Regions from separate parts of the Nodosilinea sp. FACHB-141 genome, predicted to be linked through region 1. Evidence: riboswitches for the same ligand, from Rfam matches in the RefSeq annotation. Region 1 holds a riboswitch; each other region holds the start of a gene.
The links. A riboswitch is a leader RNA that binds a small molecule or an ion and turns the genes downstream of it on or off. The one in region 1 is predicted to bind cyclic di-AMP.
Positions count from the first base shown of each region.

Region 2: another riboswitch for cyclic di-AMP. It lies ahead of H6F59_RS10000 (universal stress protein); the one in region 1 lies ahead of ntrB (nitrate ABC transporter permease).
Region 3: another riboswitch for cyclic di-AMP. It lies ahead of H6F59_RS11615 (ArsB/NhaD family transporter); the one in region 1 lies ahead of ntrB (nitrate ABC transporter permease).

Region 1 covers NZ_JACJPP010000003.1:70,519-76,898, reverse strand. Annotated here, with positions in the region: gene H6F59_RS01070 (ABC transporter substrate-binding protein) at 1-410, opposite strand, end outside; gene ntrB (nitrate ABC transporter permease) at 548-1,396, opposite strand; cyclic di-AMP (ydaO/yuaA leader) riboswitch at 1,494-1,653, opposite strand; gene queC (7-cyano-7-deazaguanine synthase QueC) at 2,085-2,771, shown strand; gene H6F59_RS01055 (phosphatidate cytidylyltransferase) at 2,948-3,820, shown strand; gene H6F59_RS26650 (hypothetical protein) at 3,817-3,948, opposite strand; gene arsJ (organoarsenical effux MFS transporter ArsJ) at 4,058-5,308, opposite strand; gene H6F59_RS01045 (ArsJ-associated glyceraldehyde-3-phosphate dehydrogenase) at 5,441-6,380, opposite strand, start outside.
Region 2 covers NZ_JACJPP010000011.1:309,498-315,877, reverse strand. Annotated here, with positions in the region: gene H6F59_RS10015 (aspartate carbamoyltransferase catalytic subunit) at 1-507, opposite strand, end outside; gene H6F59_RS10010 (hypothetical protein) at 506-1,162, shown strand; gene H6F59_RS10005 (universal stress protein) at 1,352-1,873, opposite strand; gene H6F59_RS10000 (universal stress protein) at 2,103-2,678, opposite strand; cyclic di-AMP (ydaO/yuaA leader) riboswitch at 2,777-2,936, opposite strand; gene H6F59_RS09995 (aldo/keto reductase) at 3,262-4,227, opposite strand; gene H6F59_RS09990 (peroxiredoxin) at 4,391-4,942, shown strand; gene speE (polyamine aminopropyltransferase) at 5,248-6,380, shown strand, end outside.
Region 3 covers NZ_JACJPP010000011.1:684,061-690,440, forward strand. Annotated here, with positions in the region: gene H6F59_RS11605 (UPF0104 family protein) at 1-920, shown strand, start outside; gene H6F59_RS11610 (glycosyltransferase family 2 protein) at 988-2,034, shown strand; cyclic di-AMP (ydaO/yuaA leader) riboswitch at 2,087-2,240, shown strand; gene H6F59_RS11615 (ArsB/NhaD family transporter) at 2,347-3,684, shown strand; gene H6F59_RS11620 (hypothetical protein) at 4,306-5,244, shown strand; gene H6F59_RS11625 (2-isopropylmalate synthase) at 5,575-6,380, shown strand, end outside.

The DNA of each region.
Region 1 (6,380 bases):
GCCGCACACATAGGGGCCGCCGGAGCACCCTCAGCCCCAACCCGGGCGTTGGTGACGGCCCCAGAGACTACCGGGGATGCGTCAAGCCGCCCAAAGATGACGGCATCGCGGGAGGTGCCCCAGCTGGCCTCGCGGTTGAGGGCAACCGTCAGCCCGTATTTGTGAAAAAAGCCCTTGGCCTGGGCGATCGCAAACGGAGCGCAGTCATTGACGGGCACATAGCCCACCTTAATGTGGGACCGCTCTAAACTAGCTGGGTCAACCACTTGCTCAACGTTGGCGGCCTGAGCCGCCCCGCCGCTAGGTGATGGACTGCTCGATCGCAGCGCCTGACTACAGGCCGAAGCCGCTAGCCCCGCCGTAAACCCAGCCGCCCCTTGCAAGAGCGATCGCCGGTTGATCATCGTCATGGCTTTAATCCTTGTTGTCTGTGAGGTGTCAGGAAGGGATTGGACTGACCAGCCGCGTTTGGCTGCCTACTCAAAACCTGCTCTTCAAAGAATTTGCTCAGCAGTGAACTGAGAGGTTTTGCCAGTTAGCTTGAAGGCTACATAGCTTTGGCAGGACGGTGGGTTGCCCAGCGCTCGAGCAGAGTGATGCCGTAGTCCAATACTAGGCCGGTGAGACCAATAACAACCACCGCCAAAAATACCGAGCTAAGGCTGAGCCGGTTCCATTCATCCCAAATAAAGAAGCCAATACCAATGCCGCCAGTGAGCATTTCAACTGCCACAATTACCAGCCAGGCGATCCCCAAGCTCAGCCGCAAACCCGTGAAAATATAAGGTAGGCTGGCTGGCCAAATAATCTTAGTCATCTGCCGCCAGCGGGGCATTTCTAGCACCTGCGCCACGTCTAAATAATCTTTAGGAACGCTGGCCACACCCAGGGCGGTGTTGATCACCGTTGGCCACAGGGAAGTGATAAAAATTACGAAAATAGCCGATGGATTGGCCAGGTTAAAGATTGATAGGGCAATGGGCAACCAGGCCACCGGAGACACCGGGCGAAACAGCTGCACGATGGGGTTGATGGCCATCATGGCGCGGGGCGATAGACCAATCCAAAAGCCGACTGGAATGGCCACTAGCGTGCCTAGCAAAAACCCCAGCAGCACCCGACGCAAACTGGCCAGCAGCAGCCAACCAATGCCCAAATTGCCCGGCCCGCGCCGGAAAAAGGGATTAAAGATGTAGTCGAGGTTGGCCATAAACGCTTGCCCAGGAGTAGGCATCAGCGTGGTGAAAAATGTGGCGACCACCCACCAAACCAGCAGCACGACGAGAAACGCGATCGCCGGTAAGACAATCCTTTCCAACGGAAAGCGAAATGGCGGCTTGACAGACTTGGTCTGCCCCGAACGGGCAGCCGCACGGGTGCGCAACTTGGGCTGCATGAAACACTCCTAGAGGCTAATCATGGACAGCGAACAAGCCGTGTTAACACGACTTAGGACACTGAAACAGCCAAACATTAGTAAAAATGCTGACGATTCAATCTCCCCTCAATGCCGACGAGGTTAGCTGACGGGCTAGGACTGAGAGATGTCCTCTTCCGATTACCCTCAATTTGGGTATTAAGAACTCGGAAATACGCCCCTTTACTGGTTCCCCCGCTCTTGCATACCCAGACACTTAAAGGCAAAAACCTAAAGACACAGGGTTAGCAGACTAGGCTGACTTGTTCGATTTACTGAGTTTAAGCGTAAGAATCTGAGCCTGTCAACTAGAAACTTAGCAGCACTCAATGTATCTATCCTAGGTAAAGATCTGTTTTCTCTCAATAGCTTGACTTCTCCCTATTTAAAGGTGCAATGGATATTAGCTCATGACTTATTTTGTTAACAATAATGATTCGTCAGCGCCAAACATTTGCTATAAGTAATGACTTATTGCTTAAAGAAGCACAGACTTTAATGCACTTAACATGAGTAATTACCTATTGATTGAAGGGGCAAAGATTCCAGCAAAACGCAGTCATCTGTCGGTACTAGAAACCCAAAATCCATAGGTTTTTGCGCAGCGTTGGGCTATTCTAGCTATCGTACAAATGGGTAACTAGTCGCTCCGGTCTTCATTTGCCCTATGGCTCAGTCAAGCCTTACTCCTAAAGCCATTGTGCTGCTCTCGGGTGGTCTCGATTCGGCTACGGCCGCTGCCCAGGCGATCGCCGATGGCTATGACCTGGTGGCGCTGTCGTTTAACTACGGCCAGCGGCACCAGCGCGAGCTAGAGGCAGCGAAGGCGGTGGCAAAGCATTTTGCGATCGCAGACCACCACTTCATCGATGTCGATCTGGCCCAGTGGGGCGCGTCTTCTCTCACCGACCTGGCCCAGCCGCTGCCCCAGGAAGGCATTGACGCGGGCATTCCTTCCACCTACGTACCGGGGCGCAATACGGTGTTTATTGCCCTGGCTCTAGCCCTGGCCGAAGCCAAGGGGGCCGAGGCGATTTACTTGGGTATCAACGCGGTGGATTATTCTGGCTATCCTGACTGTCGGCCTGAATATCTGGCTGCCTTTCAGCAGCTAGCTCAGCTCTCCTCAAAGGCGGGGCTAGAAGGTCATGCCCCCAAACTGGTTGCGCCTTTGGTGGTGGATTCTAAAGCAGATATTGTGCGTCGAGCGGTGGCCCTGGGGGTGCCGATCGCGCAAACCTGGTCGTGCTATCTGGGTGGTGCGGAGCCCTGTGGGCGGTGCGATTCCTGCCGCATTCGCGATCGCGCCTTAGTGGAAGCAGGCTATCCCCAGCTCGCCACCTCTACTGGCTAAAGACAGGTTTAACCGGGCGGGTACGCCTTTGGCCTGCTCTTACCGCTAGCCTCCTGTCTTGGTTTCCTAGCGGGGACTCTAGGGGAATGTGGCACAGTGTAATAAGCTGCATGACAGTCGCTGCCTCAAAACTGGAGGCAACGCGCTCTGTTTAAACCCCCTCTGCACTTCCACCTATGCTCTGGCCTCGAATCATTAGCGGAATAGTGGCGATCGCGGTCGCCTTGGTCATGATTTTGCTGGGGGGCTGGTACTTCACCCTGGGCTTTGGGGTGCTGATTTTCTTGGGGCAGCTCGAAATTTTTGCCCTGGTAAAAGCCAAAGGCATCTTGCCGGCGGCCAAAACTACCCTGGTGGTAAGCCAGCTGCTGCTGATTACTGCCCACCTGTCGCCGCCCTTGGCCGACGCTCTGCTGCCGCTCAGCGGCACGTTTATCTGCTTTTATCTGCTGTTCCAACCCCAGGTGGCCACCATTGCCGATGTGGCAGCGTCTATCCTGGGCCTGTTCTACGGTGGCTATCTACCCAGCTTTTGGGTGCGCCTGCGCGACTTGGGCGACACCGCTACCACTCTGCCCCTGGGCGGCTTCTGGCCCGCAACTTGGCCCCCTGCCCTAGATGCTCTACCCTACGGTCTTGTTATCACCCTGCTAGCTTTTGCCTGCATTTGGGCTTCGGATATTGGGGCCTACACGGCTGGAAGAATTATTGGCCGCACCCCGCTGTCTAACATCAGCCCCAAGAAGACGGTTGAAGGGGCGGTCTTCGGCATGCTGGGCAGCATGGTGGTGGCATTGATTGGCAGTCACTGGTTGCAATGGCCTATCTGGCCTGCCACTGGAGCTGCCCTCGGCCTAATGGTGGGCACATCCAGCCTGCTGGGTGACCTCACCGAATCGCTGATGAAAAGAGATGCCGGGGTCAAAGACTCTGGAGCCCTCATCCCCGGCCACGGCGGCATTTTAGACCGCACCGATAGCTATGTGTTTACAGGCGCACTGGTGTACTTTTTCGTCACCCTGCTGCTGCCCCTGCTGTCGGCGAGTTAGCGGCCCCGCTGCTCCCAAAAGTTCAGCTCTTGGCGAATGCGATCGCGCTCTTCCACACTGGCGAATCGCAGTTGGTGGCGCAGCTCTCCAATCACCTGGCGACGCTGGATAGACGATTGCTTATCCATAACTTTCCTTCAAAAACTGTAGCTATAACTACAGTTTAGAGAGCAATGTTCCGGATTCCACCTCCCATTACAAATCTTTGAATGGTCATCCAACGCCAACATTTGCTCATTAGCCCACCACCATGGTCGAATCAGCAGGGTCTGGCTCGGGCAGCTGCGCTGTAATCAGCGCCGCCGTCAGCACAAACAAGCTCGACACCCACAAGCACCCCACCAGACCAAACCACTGGTAAAACAGCCCCGAGGTAATTGTCCCCAGTAACCGCCCGCCCGAGTTTGCCATGTAATAGAAGCCCACATTGAGGCTAACATCGCGATCTTCGGTGTAGGCCAGCACCAAGTACGAGTGCACCGCCGAGTTAAAGGCAAACACAACGCCAAAAACCACAAGTCCGCCGGTCACGGCAATGTTGCCCCGCACTCCAGCCATCAGCGTCAGCGCAATCAGGGCTGGAATGGGCGTTAAAATGGATGTCCAAAACAGAATGGTCTTGGCCTTGGGCACCACCTTGCCGGTGCTGTCTTTGCGCAACAGCTGCGGGGCCAAAAACTGCACCATGCCGTAGCCAATTACCCAAAGAGCCATGTAGCTGCCCACCTGCATAAACCGCCAGCCTAGCGCCTCATATAAGAACACCGGCAGCGCCACTACAAACCACACATCCCGCGAGCCAAACAAAAAGAACCGCGCCGCCGACAGCACGTTGATCGCTTTGCTCTTAGAAAACAGCTGCTTGAAGGGCACCTTTTTGCCGATTTTGCCCATACCCACAGGCAGCAGCGAGCCCGACAGCAAAATCACCCCCAACACCGCCGCCTGGCTCAGCAGCGCTGGGCGAAAGCCCACCCCCTCTAGCAAGGCGGCCCCGACGAAAAATCCCACCCCTTTTAGCGCGTTTTTCGACCCGGTGAGCACCGCCACCCACTTAAACAGGCGCGACGCAGCCTCCTTGGGCACCACCAAACGAATAGCGCTCTTAGAACTCATCTTGGTAAGGTCTTTGGCGATGCCCGAGAAGGCCTGAGCCGCCATTACATAAGCCACCTGCACCGGTACCCCCCAGTCGGGATTCAAGTAGCTCAGCATCACCAGAGCAAAAATTTGCAGGGCAATGCCGCCGTAAAGGGTTTGCCGAATGCCCACTTGGGAACCAATCCAGCCACCGAAGAAATTCGTCACCACGCCAAACACTTCGTAGAAGAGAAACAGCATGGCGATCGCAAAGGGACTGTACCCCAGCACGTGGAAGTGCAGCAGCACCAGCATCCGCAGGGCACCGTCGGTGATGGTAAAGCCCCAGTAGGCGGCGGTGATGATCGCGTAGTTGCGCAGGCTCTCGGGTTTAAAGGTGGAGGACATGGGGAGTGGATGGGTGGGCGAGTGGATGGGTGGATGGGGGGCCGTAGGGTGCATTCGCGCAGCAATGCACCACAGAGTTCAGGTCAAGAAAGAAGAAAATGTTCGCTGGGCCTTCTCTTTTGAGGAATAGATTTATAGACTCTGCGCTACCTTGCGAGCGAGTTCCGCCATGCGGCAGGAGTAGCCCCACTCGTTGTCATACCAGGCGAGAATTTTGACCTGGGTGTCGTCTACGACCATGGTGGAGGGGGCATCGACGATCGAGGAGCGGGGATCGTCTTTGTAATCCACCGAGACTAAGGGTCGGGTTTCGTAGCCTAAGATTCCTTTGAGAGGGCCATCGGCAGCGGCTTTGAGAAGGGAGTTGGCTTCTTCGACGGTGGTGGGGCGATCGACTTCAAACACGCAGTCGGTAAGGGAGGCATTGAGCAGGGGTACTCGCACCGCTAAACCATTGAGCTTGCCCGCTAGTTCGGGGTAGATCAGTGCGATTGCCGTCGCCGATCCCGTCGTTGTTGGAATTAGCGACATGCCGGTGGCGCGGGCGCGGCGCAGGTCTTGATGGGGGGCATCCACAATGGTCTGCGTGTTGGTGTGGTTGTGGATGGTGGTGATCACCCCGTGGCGAATGCCCAGCCCTTCGTGGATGACTTTAACCACCGGGGCCAGGCAGTTGGTAGTGCAGGAGGCAGCCGTCAGTAGGTGGTGTTCTGCTGGGTTGTAGAGGTTATCGTTGATGCCGTAGACCACGTTGAGCGCGCCGGCTTTGACCGGGGCAGCAACGATAACCTTCTTAACGCCGTGGTCGTAGTAAGGGGCCAGGGATTCTACAGTGCGAAACTTGCCGGAGCACTCCAGCAACAGGTCTACGCCATAGTCGGCCCAGGGCACCTCATTGGGAGAAGCGCCGCTGCTGAAGCTAAGGGGAATGCCGTCGATCGCAATTTTTTCAGAGCTAACGGCTTCGACTTCTGCCGCCCAACGACCGTGGACCGAATCAAATTTGAGTAGATGCGCCGCAGACTCAGGGCCACCTTTGATTTCGTTGATGTGAACGAATTCCAGCTCAGGC
Region 2 (6,380 bases), on a different contig from region 1:
CAGCAGCGATGCCGTGGGTTGTTCCGGATCAAGGGTCAGACCCAGTGTGAATAGATCGAGCAGGGCCTGGGAGGGGTGGGCGTGGAGCCCGTCGCCCCCGTTGAGCACGCCGACGCCAGTGTTTAGCCGGTCCATTTCGGCGGCGATCGCCCCCGGTACCCCCGCTTCCTGGTGGCGAATCACCATTAAGTTGGTGCCCATAGCAAGGTAGGTCTTGGCGGTATCTAGAATGGTTTCACCCTTGGTGAGCGACGAGGTACCGGGGGCAAAGTTGAGCACATCCGCCGACAGGCGCTTGGCGGCTAGCTCAAAGCTGCTGCGGGTGCGAGTGGAGGGTTCAAAAAACATGTTGGTAACCACCAACCCCTGTAGGGCGGGCACCTTACGGGTGCGGCGCGACAGCACCTGCCAAAAGCTCACAGCCGTCTCCATCACCGTTTCAAACTCCGCCGCCGTAAAATCAGCCAGCGACAGCACGTGTCGTCGATTCCAGGAAGCACTTGCCATGGTCCGTTGTCCCAACCCCGTTCAATACCGTCCCCACCATACCCGGCCCGGGGCCTCAGGGATGATCTCTGGGGTGATTTCTCTAGCGCTGCTGGGTTTGCTGGGGGGGTGCGTGGAAAATGAGGCCGAGTCAGGAGTAACCACGTCAACCCCTACCCAATCGACTGCCAGCCCTAGCCCCAGTGAACCACTGGGCGAAGAGAGCTCAGGCCCCATAGCAACCTTGCATGACCCCACTAATGAGCTGGTCGCTGCCAACCGCCTGATGCAGGCCAAGGCCCGACGGTTGGTGGTGCCCGCTGACCCAGTCGCCGTGGACCTCTACACCCTCGACGATCGCTGCGAAGGCTACCAAACTGAGCCCATTCAAGTGCCCCGCCAGCAGAGCATGGAGAACACCGTTGCCCTAATCATGGCGGAACAGGTAACTCCAGAGCTGACCCTCTCGGGCTACCGCACTAGCTTCGACCCAGAAACCAACACCGTTACCATCGACCTGCGAGTGGCCCGCGATTCGCGCCGAGTGCTGCAATCGCTATCGGTGTGTGAGCAAAAGGCCCTGCTAGGCAGCCTACGAGAAACCTTGATCAACCAGCCCGACTGGAAAATCGAAGCGGTGACATTTACCAACCGGGGCAACCCTCTAGTGCTGTGAATCTCCAGCTTTAAACAACAGCACAACCGTCCAGCAGATTCGGATAAGGCAAGCAGCCTTAACTTGAACTGAAGCTTTTATTAGCTACAAAATTTCAACTTCCCAACACCTACACCAATTTGGGTACCCGCCTTGTTTTCCCAATAATAATTATTTGAAAGTATTGTATTGGCAGCTAAAAAATCCGGCTTAGGCAGGTTCAGAGGCTTTAGAGAAAAGTTCAACTTCTTGACTGCTGTCGTTGGGCACCACTAGGGTTGGACAAGAAGCATGCTTTGACACATAGTCACTCGTGCTGCCCATTACGAGTTTTTTCAAGCCCTTTTTGCCGCTGCTGCCCATTACAATTACGTCGGCGCCCCAGGTTTTAGCGAGCTGACAGATAAACGAGCCAGGCTCGGACATTTCACAAATAAAATCTGCTGAGATATCTCGTTTTAGAGCCTCAGCGCGCAACTGTTCTAGCCATTGTTTGGTCTCTTGAGCTCGCTGTAGCCGGGCAGCCTCCTCTTCGTGCTGCACATTAGTAGGGCTTTGCAGGCCTACTCCAGCATCAATTAGCTTCCCCAGGTTGTCGTGGGAGGCAATATTGAGACTGTGAACCAGTTGTAGCTGCCCTTGGGAAGACTGGGCCAACCCCAGGGCATAGTCAAAAACGCGATCGGAGGCGGCAGTGCGATCGAGGGCCACCAGAATCTTTTGATAGCTCACAGTTTCTTCCTCAAGAATATAGGTGGCGAAGTTGCTTAGAACGTCTAATGGAGCTGCTCAAGTGAGGGCAGACGATCGCCCCACCGTTCCCCAAAAACAAACCGTGGCTGCGATACCTAGACCAGCAGCATAGGTTTCTGGGGGCACCGCGGACCTTAACCAAATAAGACGGCTCCACGGTCCGAAGGTCCAATGCTTAATGCCGATCTACGTCGACGAGGTGCTCAATTTACTTGGGTAGCCCCAGCACAGAGCATGGGGTCTGAGAATCTAGCTGTTGCACCAGGCGGTGCTTAGTGTTGTGACATCCCACCAGCAACACTTCAGCCCCGATCTCCTTGGCTACCTGGCTAAGCTCGGTCGCCACCTGACCTACCCGCAGGTGGGCGTTGAGTGAGCCGCGCCATTCGCTAGCTAAGCAGCGCGCCTGCCACAGAATGCGATCGGCATTGGCAATGGTTTTAGGGCGAGTTTTATCGACCACATAAACCACATGCACTAGCACAGGGTTAGGCTTAGCCAAACGGGTTTGATGAGCCACGCATAGGGCCAGGTCGAGGGCTGCCTGGCTATGGGCTGAGCCACTATATCCGACCACAAAATTGATCGTTTGCTCGTCTGTATTGGGACCTGTAGCAGGCGGCTTCGGACGCAGCAGTAAAACAATATTCTTTGCGAGATCGCGACGACCTAGGGCCGCCTCTAAACGCATAATCATGGGCTTGATTGCCGCCTCGGGAGAGACCTGAGGTGCATTCAGAAATGGCTGCCTTAATGGGGCAGTGGTGCGCGATTTGAGCTGCATGAGACCCTCCTGGAGCCTAGTCATGAACAGCGAACAAGCCGTGTTAACACGACTTAGGACACTGAAACAATCAACGCATTAGCGTAAATGGTGATAGTTCAGTCTCCCTCAACGCCGACGAGGTTAGCTGACGGGCTAGGGTTGAGAGATACCCTTTTCCGATTACCCTTCATGGGGGTTTGAGAACTCGGAAACACGCCCCTTTACTGGTTCCCCCGCTCTAGCCATTGGGCCGACTAGATTAGGCTGACTTGTTCGACTTCTAAATTGTAGAAGGGAAAAATGAAAACCGTCAACACAATCCTTGCGTTATGTGACTATTTGTATCTCGCGATACACCTGGACATTAAAACAATAGTTTTTTATTTTTTGGGTGAATTTACTGACACAAAATAAAGCGCAAATCAAGCTAAAAAATATTCTTAAGAAAACCGTTTCTTTTTAATTAAACATCTTCCGTTAGAAGGATTCTTTGGCTTTGAAGCGGTAGAGGATAGGCCGCGATCGCAACCTATCCTCCCCTCCAGGCCTAGCGATATCCCCGGGCCTACTGACCCAATCGCAGCCTATCCCCCCTGCAAGCCTAGCGATAGTCCTGAGTCAACTGACCTAACTGGTCGCGTTCATCCACGGTCAGTTGCCAACCTAAAGCCCCAGCGTTTTGGGCAACCTGGCGAGCGTTTTTAGCGCCAGGGATGGGCAGCACATTGCCCTGGGCCACTAGCCAGTTGAGGGCTACTTGGGCGGAGGTGCGTTCATGCTTCTCCCCAATTTCTTTTAGCGCCTGAATCACGGGCTTGAGCTTGGTTAAGTTCCCCTGGCTAAAGCTAGGGCTAATGCGTCTAGCGCCAGTGGGTTTGAGGTCGGTCTCAGGGGTGTATTTGCCCGTGAGCAACCCCTGAGCCAGGGGGCTATAGGCGAGAATGGTGACGCCCAGTTCCCGCGCCGTTTCCATCACGCCACTGGTTTCAATTTTGCGGTTGAGTAGAGAGTATGGCACCTGGTTAACAGCGAGGGGAATGCCGTACTCAGCTAAATAGCCGTGGGCCTCGCGCATTTGGCTGGCCGGGTAGTTGCTCACCCCAATGGCACCGATGCGGCCCTGCTTAACCTCCGCCGCTAGGGCCTGCATGAGGTCTTTTTGGCTGAGCAAGAAACTCACCGGTTGGTGCACCTGGTAAAGCGCTACCGAGGGTACCTGGAGGCGATCGAGGCTGGCGGCTAGCGCATCTACTACCGACTGCTGAGAAAATCGCCAGGGCAGCGGGAAGTACTTGGTAGCAATCACGGCCTGCTGAGGACGCTGCTGCATAAACTGACCCAGTAGCCGCTCTGACTTGCCGAAACCGTAAATTTCAGCAGTGTCAAACAGAGTCAGGCCGGCGTCGAGACAAGCCTCAAAGGCGGCGTGCAGGTCGCTGTCGCTATAGGCTTTACCGTAATCCCAAAACAGGGAGTCGCCCCAGGCCCAGGTACCTACCCCCAACGCCGGTACAGTGGGGCCGTTGGGGCCAAGGGTAATGGTTTGTAGGTCAGTAGTTAGAGGCATCGTAAAAGTTCCTTGAAGGGAGCGGCAGCGGGCATAAAATGAAGACAGCAATATTGTAAACTTTGGTTAAAAAGCCTTCAGAAATCTCTAGCGATCGGATGATTTGGAGCTTGATTAGTTCCGTTTTTTCCATTAATTTTCTATTCCCCAGGACTGGATTTTTATGAATCGCCGTCGCTTACTTCAGGCCGTTTTATGTCTTTGTCTGGCCTGGCTGAGCTGGGTCATATCTCCCGCTCCGGCTCTAGCCCTGGGGGGTGCCCAAATTCCTTTAGGAGAGCCAGCTCCAGAATTTACCCTGCCAACCAACGCTGGCGATGGGGAGATGTCACTGGCTGACTTTCGCGACCAGTGGGTAGTGCTGTATTTTTACCCCCGCGACTTTACCTCCGGCTGCACCATTGAAGCCCAGCGCTTTGAGCGCGACATTGCTGAGTACAAAGCCCGCAATGCTCAGGTAATTGGCATTAGTGCCGACAGTGTTGAGTCCCACGCCGAGTTTTGCGATTCGGAGGGGTTAGAGTTTCCGCTGCTGTCTGACCCAAAAGGAACGGTGAGTAAAGCCTATGGCTCATGGCTGGGAGCAATGTCGCTGCGGCACACCTATATCATTGGCCCCGACGGCACAATGCGAGCCCGCTTTTTGGGGGTGCAGCCAGTGATTCACAGCCAAGAGGTGCTGGCAGCACTAGATGAGTTGCAGCAGGGGGTGTAGGGAAATAGGTGGCCTAGCCTGGTTGGTTAGGCCGGGGTAGAACCACTCCCCACAATTCTTTGCGGTCTATGAACCTGAAGGTACAGGTGGCGCGGAGGAAGGCCTCATCTTTTGAGCGCGATCGCCCCCCAACCTGCCCCCCCGACAACTTGTGATCTGCCCGACAGGCAAAAACACCCCTGGGGGTCTACACCATTACAAGATCCCTAAGGCAGCGCCTCGCACTGCCTTGGGGAAATAGACTCTGAAACAGTGATACAGTAGTCGATCTTTGTTTTGGGCCAACTCTAAGGGGGAAAGGGCGCATGAATTCGCTCGGACGACATATTTTGGTTGAGTTCTTTGGCTGCTCGTCAGACATTCTCAACGACGTACCGCTGATTGAAAGCAGCATGGTAGGGGCTGCCGCCGACGCCGGAGCCACGGTAATTAGCTCGGTGTTTCACCATTTTTCGCCCTTTGGGGTGTCAGGGGTAGTGGTGATTCAAGAAAGTCACTTGGCCATCCACACCTGGCCTGAGTACCGCTACGCGGCGGTTGATCTGTTTACCTGCGGCGACACTGTCAATCCCTGGATCTCCTTCGACAAGCTCAAGGTCGCTTTCAAGGCCGACTACGGCTCGGCTCTAGAGATGAACCGCGGCCAGCTCGAACTGCTGGAGCGCATCGACGTTGACCTGGGTGAGCTGCGCGACGAGATCACCAATAAACTGGTGACCCCAAAACAGAGCCGCAGCGTCTGGTTTACCGACAAGAACGACGATATTGCGCTGTCGATTCGCCACAAGGGAGATCGCATTTTCCGCGAAAAATCGCCCTACCAAACCGTCGAAATTTTTGACACCTTTGCCTACGGCAAAATGCTCACCATCGACAACATGGTGATGTGCAGCGAAAAGGATGAAAATGCTTATCACGAGATGATCATCCACGTGCCCATGCTGCTAAACCCCACCTTTAAAGATGTGTTGGTGATCGGCGGCGGCGACGGTGGCAGCGTGCGCGAAATTTTGCGTCATCCCCAGGTCGAGAAAGTCACCATGGTCGAAATCGATGAAGCTGTGGTGCGAGCTTCGAAGGAATTTTTGCCCTCGCTGTCGGGGGCGCTCGAAGACTCTAAGCTCGACCTGCGCATCGAAGACGGCATCGCCTTTGTGGCCAACGCCCCCGATGCCAGCTACGACCTGATTGTGATTGACTCCTCCGACCCGGTAGGGCCTTCGGAGGGGCTGTTTAGCACGGCGTTTTATCAGCAAGTGCATCGTATTCTTAAGCCTGGTGGGGCGATCACGGCCCAAAGTGAGTCACCTCGGTTTAACCAGCATGCCTTTGTGGACATTCACTACTGTTTGAAGGGCATTTTTGGCGACGATAACGTGTACTGCTATTTGGCGTTTATTCCCACCTACCCAACGGGCATGTGGAGCTTTAACTACGC
Region 3 (6,380 bases), on a different contig from region 1:
CGCTGCTGGCCCACATTTGGGCTGGCTGGGTGTGGAGCTGGACCCTGCAAGCTCTGCAACAGCCCATTACCGGCAGCTGGAGCGTTCTCGTTTACCTGCAAACCAACCTGCTGAAATACTTGCCCGGCAACGTCTGGCACTTCTTTGGCCGAGTGCGTGCCCTGCGCCATGCAGGGGTCGACAACGGCCCCGCCATCATCGGCACCGCTCTAGAACCCCTCCTCATGGCCGCCGCCGCCTTAGTCGTGGGCATTGCCACTCCCACTCACTACTGGCCCTTTCAGCTTCTGGGCCTGGGCATTGTCCTCGCCACCCTTTCCCCCCGCTGGCTCAATTCTCTAGTCAATCGCCTCAGCCGCTCCAAAGCTGCCCACCCACCTACCGAAGATTCGGCGTTGCTGAATCGAGGCATGAACCGGCAAAACCTCCAGACTCTGCATGGCCCCCTAAATTCCCCAATTCTGGGGGACTTTGAGACTCTGCCTCCCCCTAATTTGGGGGGGGCGGGGGGGCAAATCATACCTGCGTTAAGCAACGCCGAAAATTCTCCCTCATCTCCCTCCACTCCCGGCCTTCGCCACTACCCTTTCAAACCCCTGCTCGGCCAGCTCGGCTACGTAGCCCTACGCGGCCTTGGCTTTTGCCTGGTGCTCAGGGCCGTGACACCGTTGGCGGCGAGCGACTGGCCCAGCACCATCAGCGCCTTTAGTTTGGCCTGGCTGGGGGGGCTAGTGGTGCCGGGCGCACCGGGTGGCCTGGGCGTGTTTGAGGCGATCGCCCTCAGTCTGCTTCAAGGACAATTCTCTGCTGCCGTGGTGCTCAGCGCTGTGGTGCTGTATCGGGTGGTCAGCACCCTGGCCGAGGTTCTGGGTGCTGCATTAGCCACTTTTGGGCAGGGCCTTTCCAGTACACTCAAATAAATTGTTGTCTGCCTAGACGGCACAGATTATCGACTTTGCCGGTCTCACCCGTTGTGCTGAAGCTGCCATGACATTTACCCATTCCCCCTCGCTTTCTGCACTGCCGACCTTTACGCCCCCCATCGACATCTCGGTGGTGGTGCCAGTCTACAACGAGTACGAGAGCTTACCTGCCTTAGTGGCAGCGATCGCCGGAGCGCTTGACGGGCTGGGCTACACCTACGAAATTTTGGGGGTAGACGACGGCTCCAGCGACGGATCGAGCGATCGCCTACGCGAGTTGGCCCAGCAATATCCCCAGCTGCGCGCCGTGATCTTGCGCCGCAACTACGGCCAAACCGCCGCCATGGCTGCCGGGTTTGACCATTCCCGTGGCCAAATCGTCATCACCATGGATGGCGATCTGCAAAACGACCCCGCCGACATTCCCCGCCTGCTCGATCGCCTCAACGAGGGCTACGACCTGGTCAGCGGCTGGCGCAAAAACCGCCAAGACAACACCTTTACCCGGCTAATTCCCTCCAAAATTGCCAACTGGCTGATTGCTGGGGTCACCGGGGTTGAGCTGCACGACTACGGCTGCTCCCTCAAGGCCTACCGAGCCGAGCTGATCCGCGACCTCAACCTCTACGGCGAGCTGCACCGCTTTTTGCCCGCTCTGGCCTTTATCGAAGGGGCCCGCATTACCGAGATGCCCGTCACCCACCACGCCCGCCGCTTTGGCACCAGCAAATACGGTCTGGGCCGCACCCTGCGCGTGGTGATGGACATGCTTACCGTCTACTTTATGAAGAAGTTTCTCACCCGGCCCATGCACGTCTTTGGCAGCTTGGGGCTGGCGTCGATGGCGTTGGGCGTTGCCTTGGGAATTTATCTCACCCTGGTGAAGATTTTGGCCGGTCAGGATATTGGCGATCGCCCCCTGCTGGTTCTCGTTGTCGTGCTGGTGCTGGCGGGCATTCAGCTGTTTAGCTTTGGCCTGCTGGCCGAACTGCTCATGCGCACCTACCACGAATCGCAGCAGCGCCCCATTTACCGGGTGCGTGAGGTGGTCAGCAAGGCTTCATCCCCGGGGTTGGCCCTTCCCGTCAACCCTGGAACTAGCGGCCCCTAAGCCTTACAAATTGTTGATTTCGGGCAGATTTGCCAAATTCGCAGTCAATTCAATGGTTACGCGGCCTAAGTCAGCGCTCGTTGAGAGTTGACTGATGCGGAGGAACCAACTTTTGGGGCTTATCTCAGGGCGAAACGCATCGCCAGAGAAGGGGCTCTCTCACCTCTCGCCCGTCAGCTAACTCCGTCGGCCTTGGGAGAGAACATCTGGAAGCTTTTTCTAACGCTATCCATAGTTCTCCTAGGATAGTTAACACCCTCGATAAAGGTTTTGTCTAAGGGTTTCGTTTAGCACCACAACAGGAGACAGGCTATGGAAACCTGGTCTGAGATCACCGCATCGGTGGTCTTTTTTGGGGTATTGGCCCTGATCGCCACCGAGCGCATGCACCTCACCGTTGCGGCCCTCTTGGGCGCAATGCTGCTGATATTTTTTCATGTGCTGACTCTTGAGCAAGCCATTGGCTACATCGGCAACAGCCACGCCACCCTGGCGCTGTTTTTTGGGGTGATGGTGATGGTGCGGGCCTTTGAACCCACCAAAATTTTTGAATATTTAGCTACCCAAATGGTGATTATGGCCCGCGGGGAGGGCAAGCGGCTGCTGCTGGGCATTGTGGCTATTACCACTCCGATCTGCGCCATGCTGCCCAATGCCACCACCGTCATGCTGCTGGCGCCGCTGATTCCACCCATGGCGGCAGAGCTCAACATCAACTTCGTACCCCTGCTGATCTTGATGGTATTTGTGGCCAACAGCGCCGGCCTGCTCACCCTAGTGGGCGACCCGGCCACCTTCATTGTGGGCGACGCGATTAACATGAGCTTTTTGGAATATCTCACCAAGCTCAGTCTGGGGGGCGTAGTGGCGATCGCCACTATCGTCTTCATGCTGCCTATCCTCTTTCCCAACACCTGGAATAAAAAGCTCGATGACCTCGACCACCTGCCTCATCCGGTCGTCAACCATCCCCGCATGCTGGCTCTGGGTGGGCTGATTGTGGCCCTGGTGCTGGGGCTCTTTGTAGTGGGCGAAAGCCTGCCAGTGCCAGTCTCTCCCCCTACGATCGCTCTGCTGGGGGCCGCTCTCTGCCTGCTGCTCACCCACCACAGCGGCATCGACACCGTGCACAACATTCTGCGCGATGTCGACTGGAGCACGCTGATCTTTTTCATGAGCGTCTTTGTGCTGATTGGCGGCCTGCAAGAAACTGGGGTGATCAGCTCGGCCTCAGGGCTGCTGGGGGTTGTAATTGGTAAGAACATCGCCCTAGGCTCGATGCTGCTGTTGTTCGTCACTGGCATTCTCTCCAGCCTGATTCCCAACATTCCCCTGGTGGTGGCGATGGTGCCCCTGCTCAAGGAATACTTGGTCAACGTCAATTTGGCCGGGCCGGAGCTGCTGTCGCCCGACTTTGCCGGGCAGATTTCGCCCGAGATTTTGCCTTTGTTTGCGGCCATGATGTTTGGCGCGACCCTGGGCGGCAACGGCACCCTAGTCGGCGCATCGTCAAACATTGTGGCGGCGGGGATTGCTGAACAGCACGGTAAGCCGATTTCGTTTCGACAGTTTTTGAACTATGGCCTGCCGATCATGGCGCTACAGTTGATTACTATCAGCGCCTACGTGGGCATGCGATTCCTGCTGTAGGTGGCTCGACCCAGAGCAATTCCATCTGTGGGCTAGAGCCGAGCCGAGTGATCGTCTACAGGCAGCTAACTGTATTAACGGTGCGTTACCCCACTGGGTGATGCACCCTTACTTTTGCAGCTTTAAAAAGTATCAAATGGTAGAACCTATCGAGAAAATTTATCTGTGCTTAAAACAAAAGCCTCTCCTTATGAGGGTGTGAATTATTTACAGGAGAGCCAATTTGGCCACAGTAGCTAACAGTTATTCTAAGATCCTATCGAGGGGTAGATGCTTTTGGGGCGATCGCACGACCCTTATCAGCGACCACATTTTTTAGTAAGCGAATAATTTTTTTATGGTTTTTAGTCTAAGTGTAGATCTGTCAAATTTAGGGGGATCATCTCTTCCTTGCGAGCGACTTCACTTTATAAAATTATCCTTAGGTTGGATTGAGAGCTTGTGAAGCTTAGAGTTTAATCTCTCGCTTTTTCGATCTGTCTTTCTAGGCTCAAACCTTCTCAGCTTAGAAAGAACCATCAAAAAAGCAAGAGGCGCAGAATTCTGGGTCACAAGCCAAGATTCTTTTGCCGTTAAAAAGCCATCGCGAATCTTGTACAAGATCCAAATTTGAGGTCCGTCATGAAAAGACTATCCATAGGAACGATTTCAGCCCTCTTTCTAGCTGGGGCAGTTGCTCCTGCTGTCCTTGCCGATACCCACGGGACCTTGCAGTCTCAAACCCCCAGTCAGGGCCAAACTCCTGGGCAAATGCAAACTCCTCGCCAGGGTCAAAATCCTGGACAGGCTCCCACCCAAGCGCCTGAGCGGGTACCTGGGCAAAGTCCAGAAGCTTACCCCAATGAAACTCCGGGTAACCAAGTTCCTAGACAAACTCAAACCCCTCGCCAGGGCCAGAATCCTGGGCAGATGCAAACTCCTCGCCAGGGCCAAAATCCTGGACAAATGCAAACTCCTCGTCAGGGCCAAAATCCTGGACAGGCTCCTACCCAAGCGCCTGAGCGGGTACCTGGGCAAAGTCCAGAAGCTTACCCCAATGAAACTCCGGGCAACCAAGTCCCCAGACAGTCTCCGAACTCTGGGCAGGGCCAAAATCCTGGACAGATGCAAACTCCTCGTCAGGGCCAAAATCCTGGACAGGCTCCTACCCAAGCGCCTGAGCGAGTACCTGGGCAGAGTCCGGAAGCTTACCCCAACGAAACTCCGGGCAACCAAGTCCCCAGACAATCGCCGAACTCTGGGCAGATGCGGACTCCTGGGCAAACCTCTGCGCCCAGCGCTGAGTTTGACAGCATGGGCATGGGCATGGGCGCATCTCTCTCCAGCGATCTTGTGAGCCCTTTCCAGCTGGCTTACATGGCCGTTAGGGGCGAGCTAGACGCAGGCAGCGAAGAAGGCTACTCGGTTTACAAAGCGCGCCATGGCACTGCCGAAGGTCAAAACATCGTTGAAGCTGCGATCAACCAGGGCTACATCAGCAGTGACCTTATGGATGACCAGGGCTACATCAACAGCGTCAACCAAATCCTGAGAATGCAAGCTGAGACTTGGAGAGACTAACGCTCTCCAGTTAGCAGGGCTCTAGGGCCAATCTGTTACTCACATAGGACTCCCGTGCCGGTTCGATCGCGATCGAACCGGCACGGGAGTCCTGTTTCTAGAGGGGGTAGAAGTCCTCTGGCAAAAATGTCTAGAAGCAGCGGCTGTGTCAGCGATCGCTCAAAAAGTTTAGGGCTAAGTCGTAGCGATTCCGACTTTGTGCCGGTAGAATAGTTAGAACCGATACATTTGCCTGATCTGCTCCGGAGCCGGATCACTTGTCGGTGGCTAGCTTCCAGAAAAGAATCTACCGTCGATTTAGCACTTGTCGTCTACTCAGTGGGAGTCACCATGAGCAACCCGCCCAGCCACGATCGCATCTTAATCTTCGACACCACCCTGCGGGACGGCGAGCAGTCTCCTGGGGCCACCCTCAACGTCGAAGAGAAGCTGGTGATTGCGAAACAGCTGGCGCGGTTGGGAGTTGACATTATCGAAGCCGGGTTCCCCTTTGCTAGCCCTGGCGATTTTGAGGCGGTGCAGAAGATTGCCCGAGAAGTTGGTACAGAAAACGGCCCCACCATCTGCGGCTTGGCCCGTGCCACCAAGGGCGACATTGAGCGGGCCGGGGAAGCAATTAAGCCCGCCGTGAAGGGGCGCATTCACACGTTCCTCGCGACCTCCGACATCCACATGGAGTACAAGCTGCGCAAGAGCCGCGCCGAGGTGCTGGCGATCGCTCCCGAAATGGTGGCCTACGCCAAGACCTTCACCAACGATGTCGAGTTTTCGCCCGAAGACGCGGGCCGCTCTGACCCCGAGTTTTTGTATCAGGTGCTGGAGGCGGCGATCGCCGCTGGGGCCACCACCGTCAATATCCCTGACACCGTTGGTTACCTGACGCCGAGTGAATTTGGCGACCTGATTCGCGGCATTAAAGCCAACGTGCCCAACATTGACCAGGCCGTAATCTCCGTCCACGGCCACAACGACTTAGGCCTGGCGGTGGCCAACTTTCTTGAGGCGGTGAAGGCTGGGGCGCGCCAGCTCGAATGCACCATCAATGGCATCGGCGAGCGGGCTGGGAATGCTGCCCTCGAAGAACTGGTAATGGCCATGCACGTGCGCCGCGCCTTCTACAACCCTTTCCTAGGTCG